DNA from 3 places in the Cupriavidus sp. DF5525 genome. Region 3 is predicted to be linked to each of the others. Evidence: predicted binding sites of a transcription regulator. Region 3 holds the regulator's gene; each other region holds the start of a gene.
What was found. The regulator sigma-54, encoded in region 3, starts transcription at its own class of promoters, with help from an activator protein. The targets are predictions, from matches to a motif close to TGGCANGNAANCTGCTTT.

Region 1 (3,952 bases), 810 kb from region 3:
GCCGGTGCGGGTGTTCGATGCGCAGGAAGGGCTGCAGGCTGCCTTCGATGCCGGCGAGCTGACCGGCGACGTGGTCGCGGTGGTCCGCTTCCAGGGCCCCAACGCCAACGGCATGCCCGAGTTGCACCGGCTGACGCCCGTGCTGGGCGCGCTGCAGGACGCCGGCCACAAGGTGGCGCTGGTGACCGACGGCCGCATGTCCGGCGCGTCGGGCAAGGTGCCGGCGGTGATCCACGTCGGTCCGGAAGCGCTCGCCGGTGGTCCGCTGGCGCGCGTGCGCGACGGCGACCGCGTTCGCGTGGACGCCGTTGCCGGCACGCTGCAATGGCTGGGCGACGAGGCGGCGTTCGCGGCGCGGGAGCTGGCCGCGGCGCCGGCCGACGATTTTGCGCAGTTCAGCCTGGGGCGGGGCTTGTTCGGCCTGTTCCGGCGCCATGCCCGCATCGCGGAAGAGGGCGGCAGCGCACTCGACCTGTCCGAGGCGGATGCCGCCGCGGTTGCCAAAGCCGGCGCAAGCGGCAGCAAGCCTGCCGCCGCGGAGCAAACCGTCGCACAATAGCCAGGCCAGAGGCCGATTTTTCCCCCTGAAGTTTCCAGCGGGGCGGCAGCGCCCCCGGACGCCTTTGCGTCGCCGCAAGGACGTCAGGCTGGACAAGGACCGACAAGGATGGCCACACCATCCGATACCAAGACCGACGGAGCAGACATGATCTATATCCTGATGGGCGTTTCCGGCAGCGGCAAGACCACGGTCGGCCAGATGCTGGCGCAGCGCCTTGGCTGCGGCTTCCAAGACGCCGACGCGTTCCACAGTGAAGCCAACAAGGCCAAGATGCACGCAGGCATCCCGCTCACCGACGAGGACCGCTGGCCCTGGCTGGCGGCGATGCGTGCGGCCATCGACGCGGCTCGCGCCGAAGGCCGCACGCACGTGTTCACCTGCTCGGCGCTGCGCCAGGTGTACCGTGACCGGCTGACGCCGCCCGACGGCGGCGTGACCTTCGTCTTCATGAAGGGCGATGCGTCGCTGATCGGCCAGCGCCTGTCCGAGCGTACCGAGCACTTCTTTAACCCGGACCTGCTGCAGAGCCAGCTCGATACCCTCGAGGAACCGCGCGACGCGCTGGTGCTCGATATCCGCCAGTCCCCCGAGGCGCTGGTGGACACGATTCTGCAGGCCAACACAGCGCAGGGCGCCGGCGCGACGCGCTGAGCGCCGCACCGATCCTCCCGGGCTCCAAACGGCCGCCAGCCTCGCTGGCGGCCGTTTTTTACGTGCGCTGGCAGACATCTTGCTAGTTCACTTTCCGTGCCGGCCAGCGTCTGCCAGCTTGCGGCTTTCGCCGGCACAAGTATGCTGAAAGGGCCAGTGACTCGACAGCATCGCCGCGGCACCCCCGAACGGGCAGCGGCGGCGGGCTTGGGGCAGGACAGCCAGGGCAAAACCAGGGCGCCGGTAGCAGCGAGGAAGTGGCGGCACCGGAAGCCCGCGACATGGAGGAACGGCCATCATGGCGGGGCGGTATTTCGACGAGATGCTGGACTGGCGCACCGACGGGGCGCCCAAGGTCATCCAGGCAGGACAGGCATTGCCCGAAAGTGCGGTGCGTCAACACTACCGGCATTTCGCGGACTGGCTGGCGCGGCAGTCTGAAAGCACCATGGACAACAAGCGCGCAGAGGCGGACCTGATCTTCCGGCGCGTGGGGATTACCTTTGCCGTCTACGGCGACAAGGACGAAGCCAACAGCGGCACCGAGCGCACCATCCCGTTCGACGTGATCCCGCGCATCTTCCCGGCCAGCGAGTGGGCGCTGCTGGAAAAAGGCCTGCGCCAGCGCGTGGCGGCGCTGAACCGCTTTATCCACGACATCTACCACGGCCAGGACATCATCCGCGCCGGCGTGATCCCGCCCGACCAGATCTACAACAACGCCCAGTACCGGCCCGAGATGCTCGGCGTCGACGTGCCGCGCGACATCTACGCCCATGTGGCCGGCATCGACGTGGTGCGCGCCGGCGAGGGCGAGTTCTACGTGCTGGAAGACAACCTGCGCGTGCCTTCGGGCGTGTCGTACATGCTGGAAAACCGCAAGATGATGATGCGGTTGTTCCCGGACTTGTTCGCTCGCAACCGTGTGGCGCCGGTGGCGCACTACCCGGACCTGCTGCTCGACATGCTGCGTGGCGTCTCGCCGCAGGCCATCGCCGATCCCACCGTGGTGGTGCTGACCCCCGGCATGTACAACTCGGCCTACTTCGAGCATGCCTTCCTGGCACAGCAGATGGGGGTGGAGCTGGTGGAAGGCAGCGACCTCTTCGTCGAGGACGACCACCTGTTCATGCGCACCACGCAGGGCCCGCAGCGCATCGACGTGATCTACCGCCGCGTCGACGACGACTTCCTCGATCCGCTGGTGTTCCGGCCCGATTCCGCGCTGGGCGCGGCGGGGCTGCTGTCGGTCTACCGTGCCGGCAACGTGACCATCTGCAATGCGATCGGAACCGGCGTGGCCGACGACAAGTCGATCTATCCGTACGTGCCGGACATGATCCGCTTCTACCTGGGCGAGGAGGCCATCCTCAGCAACGTGCCGACCTATATGTGCCGGCGCCCGGACGACCTGCAGTACGTGCTGGACCACATGGACGAACTGGTGGTGAAGGAAACCCACGGTGCCGGCGGCTACGGCATGCTGGTGGGGCCGGCCGCCACGCGCGCGGAGATCGACGCTTTCCGCGAGGTGGTGAAGTCGCGGCCGGAGCAGTACATCGCGCAGCCGACGCTGGCGCTGTCGACCTGCCCGACCTATGTGGAGGCCGGCATCGCGCCGCGCCATATCGACCTGCGGCCGTTCGTGCTGTCGGGCAAGGAAGTGCGCATGGTGCCCGGCGGGCTGACCCGCGTGGCGCTGCGCGAAGGCTCGCTGGTGGTCAATTCCTCGCAAGGGGGCGGCACCAAGGATACCTGGGTGCTGGAACGATGACGACGACAACCAACCACGTGATGAACACTGCCGCCGCCATGCGAGGAGAGTCGATATGCTGAGCCGTACCGCCGACCACCTGTTCTGGATGGCCCGCTATACCGAGCGCGCGGAGAACACCGCCCGCATGCTCGACGTCAACTATCAGACCTCGCTGTTGCCGCAATCGGCCGAGGTGGCCGAGCAGGGCTGGTGGGCCATGCTCGATATCTCCGAGCTGACGCAAGCCTTCGACCACAAGTACGGGCTGCTGTCGCGCGACGACGTGATCGACTTCATGGTGCGCGACATGACCAACGCCTCGTCGATCATGAGTTGCCTGCGCGCGGCGCGCGAGAATGCGCGCGCGGTGCGCGGCTCGCTGACCACCGAGGTATGGGAGACGGTCAACACCACCTGGCTGGAGGTGCAGCGCATGATCGCAGACGGCGTGTTGAAGGAGGACCCGTCGGCGTTCTTCGAGTGGGTCAAGTTCCGCTCGCACCTGGCGCGCGGCGTGCAGTTCGGCACCATGCTCAAGGATGACGCCTTCCACTTCATGCGGCTGGGCACCTTCCTGGAGCGCGCCGACAACACCGCGCGGATCCTCGACGTCAAGTTCCAGGCCTCGGCCAGCGACGACAGCGACGTTCACCGCGACCCCAGCCGCGACCAGAACGACTTCTACCACTGGGCCGCGGTGCTGCGCTCGGTATCGGGCTTCGAGGTCTACCGCAAGGTCTATCGTGCGGTGATCACGCCGCAGCGCGTGGCCGAGCTGCTGATCCTGCGTCCGGACATGCCGCGCTCGCTAGTATCGAGCATGGACGAGGTGGTGGCGATCCTCGGCACGGTGCACAACCAGCAGTCGGCGGAAACCGAGCGCCAGGCTGGTAAACTCCACGCCGACCTGAAGTACGCGCGGATCGACGATATCTTTGCCGTCGGCCTGCATGCGTACCTGACCAGCTTCCTGGAGCGCATCG
Region 2 (3,952 bases), on a different replicon from region 3:
GCACGACAAAGTGGATCAGCCATCGGCCAATGACCCAGAAGGCGAGGGCGGCGAGGATCTTGACCCCGAACTGCGTGGCATAGGCGACAACCAGGGTCTTGAGGTTGTCCAGCGTGGTGGCTTCCATCGGCGTTTCCTTTCGGTTTGGGGAGTCCGCCCGGCTGCCGGCGGCAACATCCATACCGATTTTGCCGGCTACTGGGTGCAAGCCCTGCGCGCTGACGCGGCGCAATACGAGGGCACGGCAATTATTGGAACGCCGTGCGGGGAAGTGCAAGCAAATAATCGTGAAGGCAAGCTGCGTCCGGGCAGCTTGCCTGTCTGAATCTGGCCGTCCCGCCGGGGTTACCAGTTGGTTTCACGCTCCGGTGTCGCGGAAATCCGATGCAGCGTCAGGTCGGCGCCATTGAATTCGCCCTCGGCGTCGAGCCGGATGCCCACCAGCTTCTTCAGCGTGCCGTATACCAGGGTGCCGCCGGCCAGCGCAATCGCGATGCCGAGCGTGGTGCCGATCGCCTGCGCGCCCAGCGACACGCCGCCCAGCCCGCCCAGCGCCTTCGCGCCGAAAATGCCCGCGGCGATGCCGCCCCAGGCGCCGCACAGGCCGTGCAGCGGCCACACGCCGAGCACGTCATCGATATGCCATTTGTTCTGCGCCAGCGTAAACAGGTAGACAAAGAGCGCGCCGGCCACACCGCCGGTGATCAGCGCCCCCAGCGGGTGCATCAGGTCCGAGCCCGCGCACACGGCCACCAGCCCCGCCAAGGGGCCGTTGTAGGCAAAGCCGGGATCGTTGCGCCCGGCCGCCCAGGCCGCCAGCGTGCCGCCGGCCATCGCCATCAGTGAATTGATTGCCACCAGGCCGCTGATCTTGTCGACCGTCTGCGCGCTCATCACGTTGAAGCCGAACCAGCCCACCGCCAGCACCCAGGCGCCCAGCGCCAGGAAGGGGATGTTCGACGGCGGATGGGCGCTGATGCGGCCATCCTTCTGGTAGCGCCCGCGCCGTGCGCCCAGCAGCAGCACCGCGGGCAGTGCGATCCAGCCGCCCACCGCATGCACTACCACGGAGCCGGCAAAGTCGTGGAACGGCGCGCCGGTCACGTGCGTGATCCAGTCCTGGATGCCGTAGCGCTGGTTCCAGGCTATGCCCTCGAAGAACGGATAGACAAAGCCCACCAGCACAAAGGTGGCGACCAATTGCGGATTGAAGCGCGAACGCTCGGCAATACCGCCCGAGATAATCGCCGGAATGGCCGCGGCAAATGTCGCCAGGAAAAAGAACTTGACCAGTTCGTAACCGCTTTTCTGGGCCAGGGTTTCTGCGCCGGCCATGAATTGCACACCATAGGCGATGGTGTAGCCAATAAAGAAATAGGCGATTGTCGAAACCGCAAAATCCACCAGAATCTTCACCAGCGCATTGACCTGGTTCTTCTTGCGCACCGTGCCCAGTTCGAGAAAGGCAAAGCCGGCGTGCATGGCCAGCACCATGATGGCGCCAAGCAGTATAAACATGGCGTCGGTGCCAGTCTTCCAGTTGTCCATAGTCACCTCATGCTCAAAATGGGAGCGTGGGTATGCAAAAAGCATTCCAGCTTTCGCTGCATCCTGGTGCTCATTGCACCTTCCTGAGCAAAACCGCACCGGAATGCCGCGTGGCAAGCTTGCGGAGACGGGGTGAAAATCGGAAACGGCTGGTCGGCGGGGCCTGGAATGCGCCAGAATGGAGCCTTGGTGCGAGGTCTGGTTGATCCGTTGTGGTGCAGCGCCCCAAGAGTGGGCATATGTTCCATCGCGGGTAGGGACGGTCGTGGCAGTCGCAGCCGAGATTCCCAGGCAAACGCTACAGCCCGGGAAATCGCGCCGCTGGCAAGCGGAAAAAGAGTGGGAAATTGACCGCTAACCGGCCTCAATCAAGGATTTGCGGGTTTTTTCGTTGCATTGGTGCCACTGGGGATTGCTCAACGCGCGAAGGGCAGATTAGACTGCGCCGATCGATGGCTTGCCGCCAGGCCAGCTCATCGGTGACGACGACCAACAAGGGAAATCAGCCATGAATAAAGGTGAACTGGTATCGGCCATTGCCGCGGAAGCAGAACTGAGCAATGCCGCTGCCGAGCGTGCGCTCAACGCAGCGCTGGACAGTATCAAGAAGGCAGTGGCCAAGGGTGACTCGGTGACGCTGGTGGGCTTCGGCAGCTTCAGCGCCGGCAAGCGCGCCGCCCGTACCGGCCGCAACCCGCGTACCGGCGAAACCATCAAGATCCCGGCCGCCAAGACGGTCAAGTTCTCTGCCGGACAGGGTTTCAAGGACGCCGTGAACAAGAAAAAGTAAGTGGTCTGCGTCCACAGCTAGAAGAGCGGCCTGGCAGGCCGCTTTTTCTTTTGGGGCCGCCTGGGCACACCAGTGCCGCTGCGCTCGGGTTAAACTGCCGGCGCGCCCGGGTCGTCGTCAGTGCCGCCCCGGCCATCCAGCCCCCGCAATCCCCGACTCCGCATCATGAACGACCAGTCCCACCAGCTTTCCATGACCGTGCTGATGACGCCGGACATGGCCAATTTCTCCGGCAACGTCCACGGCGGCACCATCCTCAAGTACCTGGACATGGTCGCCTACGCCTGCGCCAGCCGCTACGCCGGGCGCTACGTGGTCACGCTGTCGGTCGACCAGGTGGTGTTCCGCCAGCCCATCCACGTGGGTGAGCTGGTGACCTTCCTGGCCTCGGTCAACTACACCGGCCGCAGCTCGATGGAAATCGGCATCAAGGTGGTGACCGAGAACATCCGCAGCAAGCTGGTGCGGCATACCAACAGCTGCTACTTCACCATGGTGGCCGTGGATGACAACGGATCGCCCGCCGAGGTGCCGCCGCTGGAGCCGCGCGACGAGGTGGAGCGCCAGCGCTTTGCCGCCGCGCAGCAGCGCCGCGCGTTGCGCCAGGAAATGGAAAAGCGCCACGACGACATCAAGACGTCAGTGACCTGAGGAGCGCGGGCCCAGCCATGAAGTCCAATCGCATCCGTACCATCCTGGCCGCGGCCGCCTGCGTGGCGGCGGCGACAGGCGCGCAGGCCGAGGAGATTGGCAGCGTCAGCACCAATTTCCGCATGACCGGCTCCGACAAGGTGGTGATCGAAGCCTATGACGACCCCCAGGTGGACGGCGTGACCTGCTACGTGTCGCGCGCCCGCACCGGCGGCATCAAGGGCCAGCTCGGCATGGCAGAAGATCCGCCCGAGGCCTCGATCGCCTGCCGGCAGGTCGGCACCATCGCCTTCAAGGCGCCACTCAAGCAGCAGGACAACGTCTTCTCGGAGCGCATGTCGATCCTGTTCAAGACGCTGCACGTGGTACGCGCGGTTGACCGCAAGCGCAATACGCTCGTGTACCTGACGTATTCCGACCGCATCGTCAGCGGCAGCCCGCAGAACAGCGTGACGGCCGTGCCGGTGCCGGCCGGCACGGTGATCCCCGTCAAGTAACAGGCCCCGGCAGCGCGCCGCTCAGGGCGCCAGCGCCGCCGTTTCCGCCTGGCAGTCGCGTGCCGGTCGGGCGCCACTTGCACGTACCGCGGCCACTTCCTGGCGGGCCTTTTCCAGGTCGGCGCGGAACACCGGGTCGGCATGCAGCCGCGCCACGGTGGCCGCGGCCATCATGCGGCCCTCGTTGACATCGCTCTGCCAGTGCACATTGCACACCACGCGGCTCTGGCCGAACGCGCGCCCCCGCGCCAGGATGTCATTGGCACGCTCCGGCTCGACCTCGGCCAGGATCAATGCCCAGGCCCAGCCGATCGCGCTGTGGCCGGACGGGTAGGAGCCGTCCTTTTCCAGGTGGGCGCTTTCGGCCGGCGTGCACATCTGCGTCTTGTTGGCGACGAACGGGCGCGTGCGCTGGTAGCGGTTCTTGGCGCCGTAGGTGGACAGGCCGGCATCGACCAGGCTGCGG
Region 3 (3,952 bases):
CCGCCCCTTCCAGGCCGGCCACCCACGAGAGTTTGAGGTCGGCTGCGTTGTCGTCGAAGATCGACTGGGAGGTGACGCCGGTGAGTTCCATGCGGTATGACTGGTGAGGCGGTGTGCGAAGCGTCTTGCGCCTGCCCGGTCTGGTGCCGGCCCGCTCTGGGGATCAGTGGATCAGGGGTGCCATGCAATCAGCAACTGGTGCACGGCATCGGGCGTGGGCAGGGTTGCCAGCCCTTCGCGCATGTCCCGGTCCGACAGCAGTTGCGCGATTTCAGAAAGGATTTCCAGGTGCTGCTGCGTGGCCTGCTCGGGCACCAGCAGGAAGATCAGCAGCGACACCGGCTTGCCGTCCGGCGACTCGAACGGGATCGGCTCGGCCAGCCGCATGAAGGCGGCCAGCGGCTGCTTCAGGCCCTTGATGCGGCCATGCGGGATCGCCACGCCGGCGCCCAGGCCGGTGGAGCCCAGCGATTCGCGCGCGAACAGGTTGTCCGTCACAGTAGCGCGCGCCACGCCATGGTTGTTCTCGAAGAGGAGCCCGGCCTGCTCGAACACACGCTTCTTGCTGGTGACGCTTACATCGAGGTTGATGTTGCCGGGTGGCAGCAATTTGGCCAAACGATTCATGGGCGATGCGCAGGATTTCAGTTAGCGGGGCGGATCAGCCGTTCCGGCCGGGCAGTGGGCTGCTGCGGGCGGCTGCAAAGTCACTCGACGCCGGGCCGTCAGCCGCCCGCGGGCGTCCGGCCATTATAGAGCAGCGGCTTCCTCCCCATTGTGCAGCGCAGCGCCGGATTCGGGTGCAAAACGACACAAGGTCACGCACCGGGTTGGATGCAAAAAATGCCCGCCTGCCATGTATGGCGCAGCATACACCTTGCCGCCGTCGTTGCGAACACCCTCGCCCAATCGGGTGGTACTAGTTTGCACCGCCGCCACAGCCAGGGCGCTTTATGCTCATTTTCTGGCGCCAGGGCGCAAAAAAGCCGCGTTTGAGCGCGGCTTGCCTGTCTAGTCTCGGATTCGACGGCTCGCTGGGAGCCGCCGGGCACGGTCATTGCTGCATTTGCGCTGCGGCCATCTGATATTTGACCGCCTCGCGGTCGTGGCTTTGCACGCGGTCCTTGTAGCGGATCACCTGACGGTCGAGCTTGTCGACGAGCGCGTCGATTGCCGCATACAGGTCTTCGTGATGCGCTTCAACAAAGATGTCCTTGCCCCTGAGATGTAGATTGATTTCCGCGTACTGGCGCCGGTCCTTTTCTTTGTGATTATCGACAGAGAGCAGCACGCTAACGCCAATGACTTGATCGAAATGCCTGACGATTCGCTCCAGCTTCGTTTCCACGTACTCACGCAATGCCGGCGTGATGTCAAGGTGGTGTCCACTGATCTTGAAGTTCATAGCGCTTCTCCTTCTGAAAGAGCCTCACCAGGCAGGCGGTGGGCTCGGCTACAAAGACTTGCGGAGATTGACTGCGGGGATTTTCAGGGCTTCGCGATACTTGGCAACGGTGCGGCGTGCGACAACGAAGCCTTGTTCGCCCAGCAGTTCGGCAATGCGACTGTCGGAAAGGGGATTCCTCGGGTCTTCGGCTCCTATCAGTTGCTTGATCAAGGCGCGGATGGCCGTTGATGAAGCCGCGCCACCGGTTTCGGTGGACACGTGGCTGCCGAAGAAGTACTTCAATTCGAAAGTACCCATCGGCGTTGCCATGTATTTATTGGTCGTCACCCGGGAGATGGTTGACTCGTGTAAACCCAGTGTATCGGCAATCTCCCTCAAAACCAAGGGGCGCATGGCGATTTCGCCGTGGGTGAAAAAGTTCTTTTGACGCTCGACAATGGCCTGTGAGACACGCAGGATGGTGTCGAACCGTTGCTGGATGTTCTTGATCAGCCACCGCGCTTCCTGCAGCTTCTGCTGCAGGCCGGCCGTGCCCGACTCGCCCTTGGCGCCGCGCAGGATCTGCGCGTACATATCGTTGATGCGCAGCCGCGGCATCACATCCGGGTTGAGTTGCGCGGTCCAGCCGCCGCCGCTCTTGCGCACGAATACATCGGGCACCACGAAATCGGCTTCCGGGCGGCTGTAGGCATGGCCGGGATAGGGCGCGAGCGAGCGGATCAGTTCATGCGCCGCCTTCAGCGCCGCTTCGTCCACCTGCAGCGCCTTCTTCAGCCGCGTGTAGTCGCGCACTGCCAGCAGTTCCAGGTGGTTGGTGACGATGACCAGCGCCAGGTCGCGCTGCGGGTGCTTCAGGCGCCGCAATTGCAGCGCGAGGCACTCGGCGGCATTGCGCGCGCCCACGCCGGGCGGATCGAAGCTCTGCAGCAGCGTCAGGATCGCGTGGACTTCCTCGATCTCGAATTCGAGTTCTTCCGGCAGCTCGGTGCAGATTTCCTCGAGCGACGCGCTCAGGTAGCCGTCGTCGTCCAGCGATTCGATCAGGAAGATCGCCAGGCCCTTGTCGCGCGTCGAGATCTTCAGCGGCGCGAGCTGCTCCATCAGGTATTCGCGCAGCGTCGGCTCGGCGTCGCGCAGCTGCATCGGCGTCTTTTCGTCATCGTCGCCTTGCGGCCGGCGGGCGAAGTCGTCAAGGCTCCAGTCGCTGCCATAGTCGTCGCCGCTGCTGCTGTCGCCGTAGCTGTCATCGTCGCCCGCGGCGTCGGTGCGCGCGTCACCGTTTCCTTGCGGCTCGGCCGGCGCGGGTGCGGGCGCGCTCTGCAGGTTGACCGAGCCGTCGGCGGCCACGCGCAGCGGGCTTTCGATCCAGTCGTTCTCACGTTCGAGCAGGGGGTTTTCCGTCAGCGCCTGTTCGACTTCCTGCTGCAGTTCCAGCGTTGAAAGCTGCAGCAGCCGGATCGACTGCTGCAGTTGCGGCGTGAGTGCCAGGTGCTGGGAGAGGCGGAGCTGTAGCGACGGTTTCATGCGACCTATTTTATGCGCATCTTTCCGTTGTTGGAACGGAAATTGCTATCGCTGATGCGCTCTGATCGCCGCACGCTGTGGGGTATCCCACGCGCTGCCTGAACAAAACCTGCCGTGTGTGGTAGCGCTCGAGACAACGCTTCTGACCACTTTCAGCAGGCCGGTACATCACATGCGGAAGTTCTCGCCCAGGTAGACGCGCCGCACCGATTCGTTGGCGATGATCTCTTCGGGCTCGCCCGCGGCCAGCACCGTGCCTTCGCTGATGATGTAGGCGTGGTCGCAGATGCCGAGCGTTTCGCGCACGTTGTGATCGGTAATCAGCACGCCGATATTGCGCGCCTTCAGGAAGCTGACGATGCGCTGGATCTCGCCCACCGCGATCGGATCCACGCCGGCGAAGGGCTCGTCCAGCAGGATGAAGCGCGGCGACGAGGCCAGTGCGCGCGCGATCTCCACGCGGCGGCGCTCGCCACCCGACAGCGACAGCGCCGGGTTGTTGCGCAGGTGCGCGATCTGCAGGTCGTCGAGCAGCGAATCGAGGCGGCGGTCGATCTCGGCCTTGCCCAGCGGCTTGCCGTTTTCCACCTGCAGCTCCAGCACGGCGCGGATGTTCTCCTCGACGTTGAGCTTGCGGAAGACCGAGGCCTCCTGCGGCAGGTAGGACAGCCCCATGCGTGCGCGCTCGTGGATCGGCAGGCCGCTGATATGGTCGCCGTCGAGCACGATATCGCCCTCGTCCAGCGCCACCAGGCCGACGATCATGTAGAAGGAGGTGGTCTTGCCCGCGCCGTTGGGGCCGAGCAGCCCGACCACCTCGCCGCTCTTCACGTCCAGCGAGACATCCTTGACCACCGTGCGCGTGCCATAGCGCTTCCTCAGGTGGCGCACGACCAGCGTGCTGCCCCCGGCTAGGACGGTGGAGGCTTCGACGAAAGGCTTTTCGGCAATCGTTGCGGTATCGGTCATTGGCTCAGGCATTCATTCAGGCGGCGGCGCAGGGGATGTCGTATGCGGCGC

Region 1: ABNX08_RS05620 (circularly permuted type 2 ATP-grasp protein) is a predicted target of sigma-54. The motif match lies at 1,282-1,299, and genes of this name have one in related genera.
Region 2: ABNX08_RS25475 (ammonium transporter) is a predicted target of sigma-54. The motif match lies at 1,580-1,597, and genes of this name have one in related genera.

The regions. Positions count from the first base shown of each region.
Region 1 covers NZ_CP168265.1:1,171,675-1,175,626, forward strand. The annotation lists gene edd (phosphogluconate dehydratase) at 1-559, shown strand, start outside; gene ABNX08_RS05615 (gluconokinase) at 707-1,213, shown strand; gene ABNX08_RS05620 (circularly permuted type 2 ATP-grasp protein) at 1,512-2,987, shown strand; gene ABNX08_RS05625 (alpha-E domain-containing protein) at 3,043-3,952, shown strand, end outside.
Region 2 covers NZ_CP168266.1:926,161-930,112, forward strand. The annotation lists gene ABNX08_RS25470 (mechanosensitive ion channel family protein) at 1-127, opposite strand, end outside; gene ABNX08_RS25475 (ammonium transporter) at 346-1,548, opposite strand; gene ABNX08_RS25480 (HU family DNA-binding protein) at 2,057-2,338, shown strand; gene ABNX08_RS25485 (acyl-CoA thioesterase) at 2,504-2,989, shown strand; gene ABNX08_RS25490 (CreA family protein) at 3,007-3,486, shown strand; gene ABNX08_RS25495 (phosphatase PAP2 family protein) at 3,508-3,952, opposite strand, start outside.
Region 3 covers NZ_CP168265.1:357,903-361,854, forward strand. The annotation lists gene hprK (HPr(Ser) kinase/phosphatase) at 1-91, opposite strand, end outside; gene ptsN (PTS IIA-like nitrogen regulatory protein PtsN) at 172-627, opposite strand; gene hpf (ribosome hibernation-promoting factor, HPF/YfiA family) at 1,055-1,405, opposite strand; gene ABNX08_RS01800 (RNA polymerase factor sigma-54) at 1,454-2,932, opposite strand; gene lptB (LPS export ABC transporter ATP-binding protein) at 3,101-3,901, opposite strand.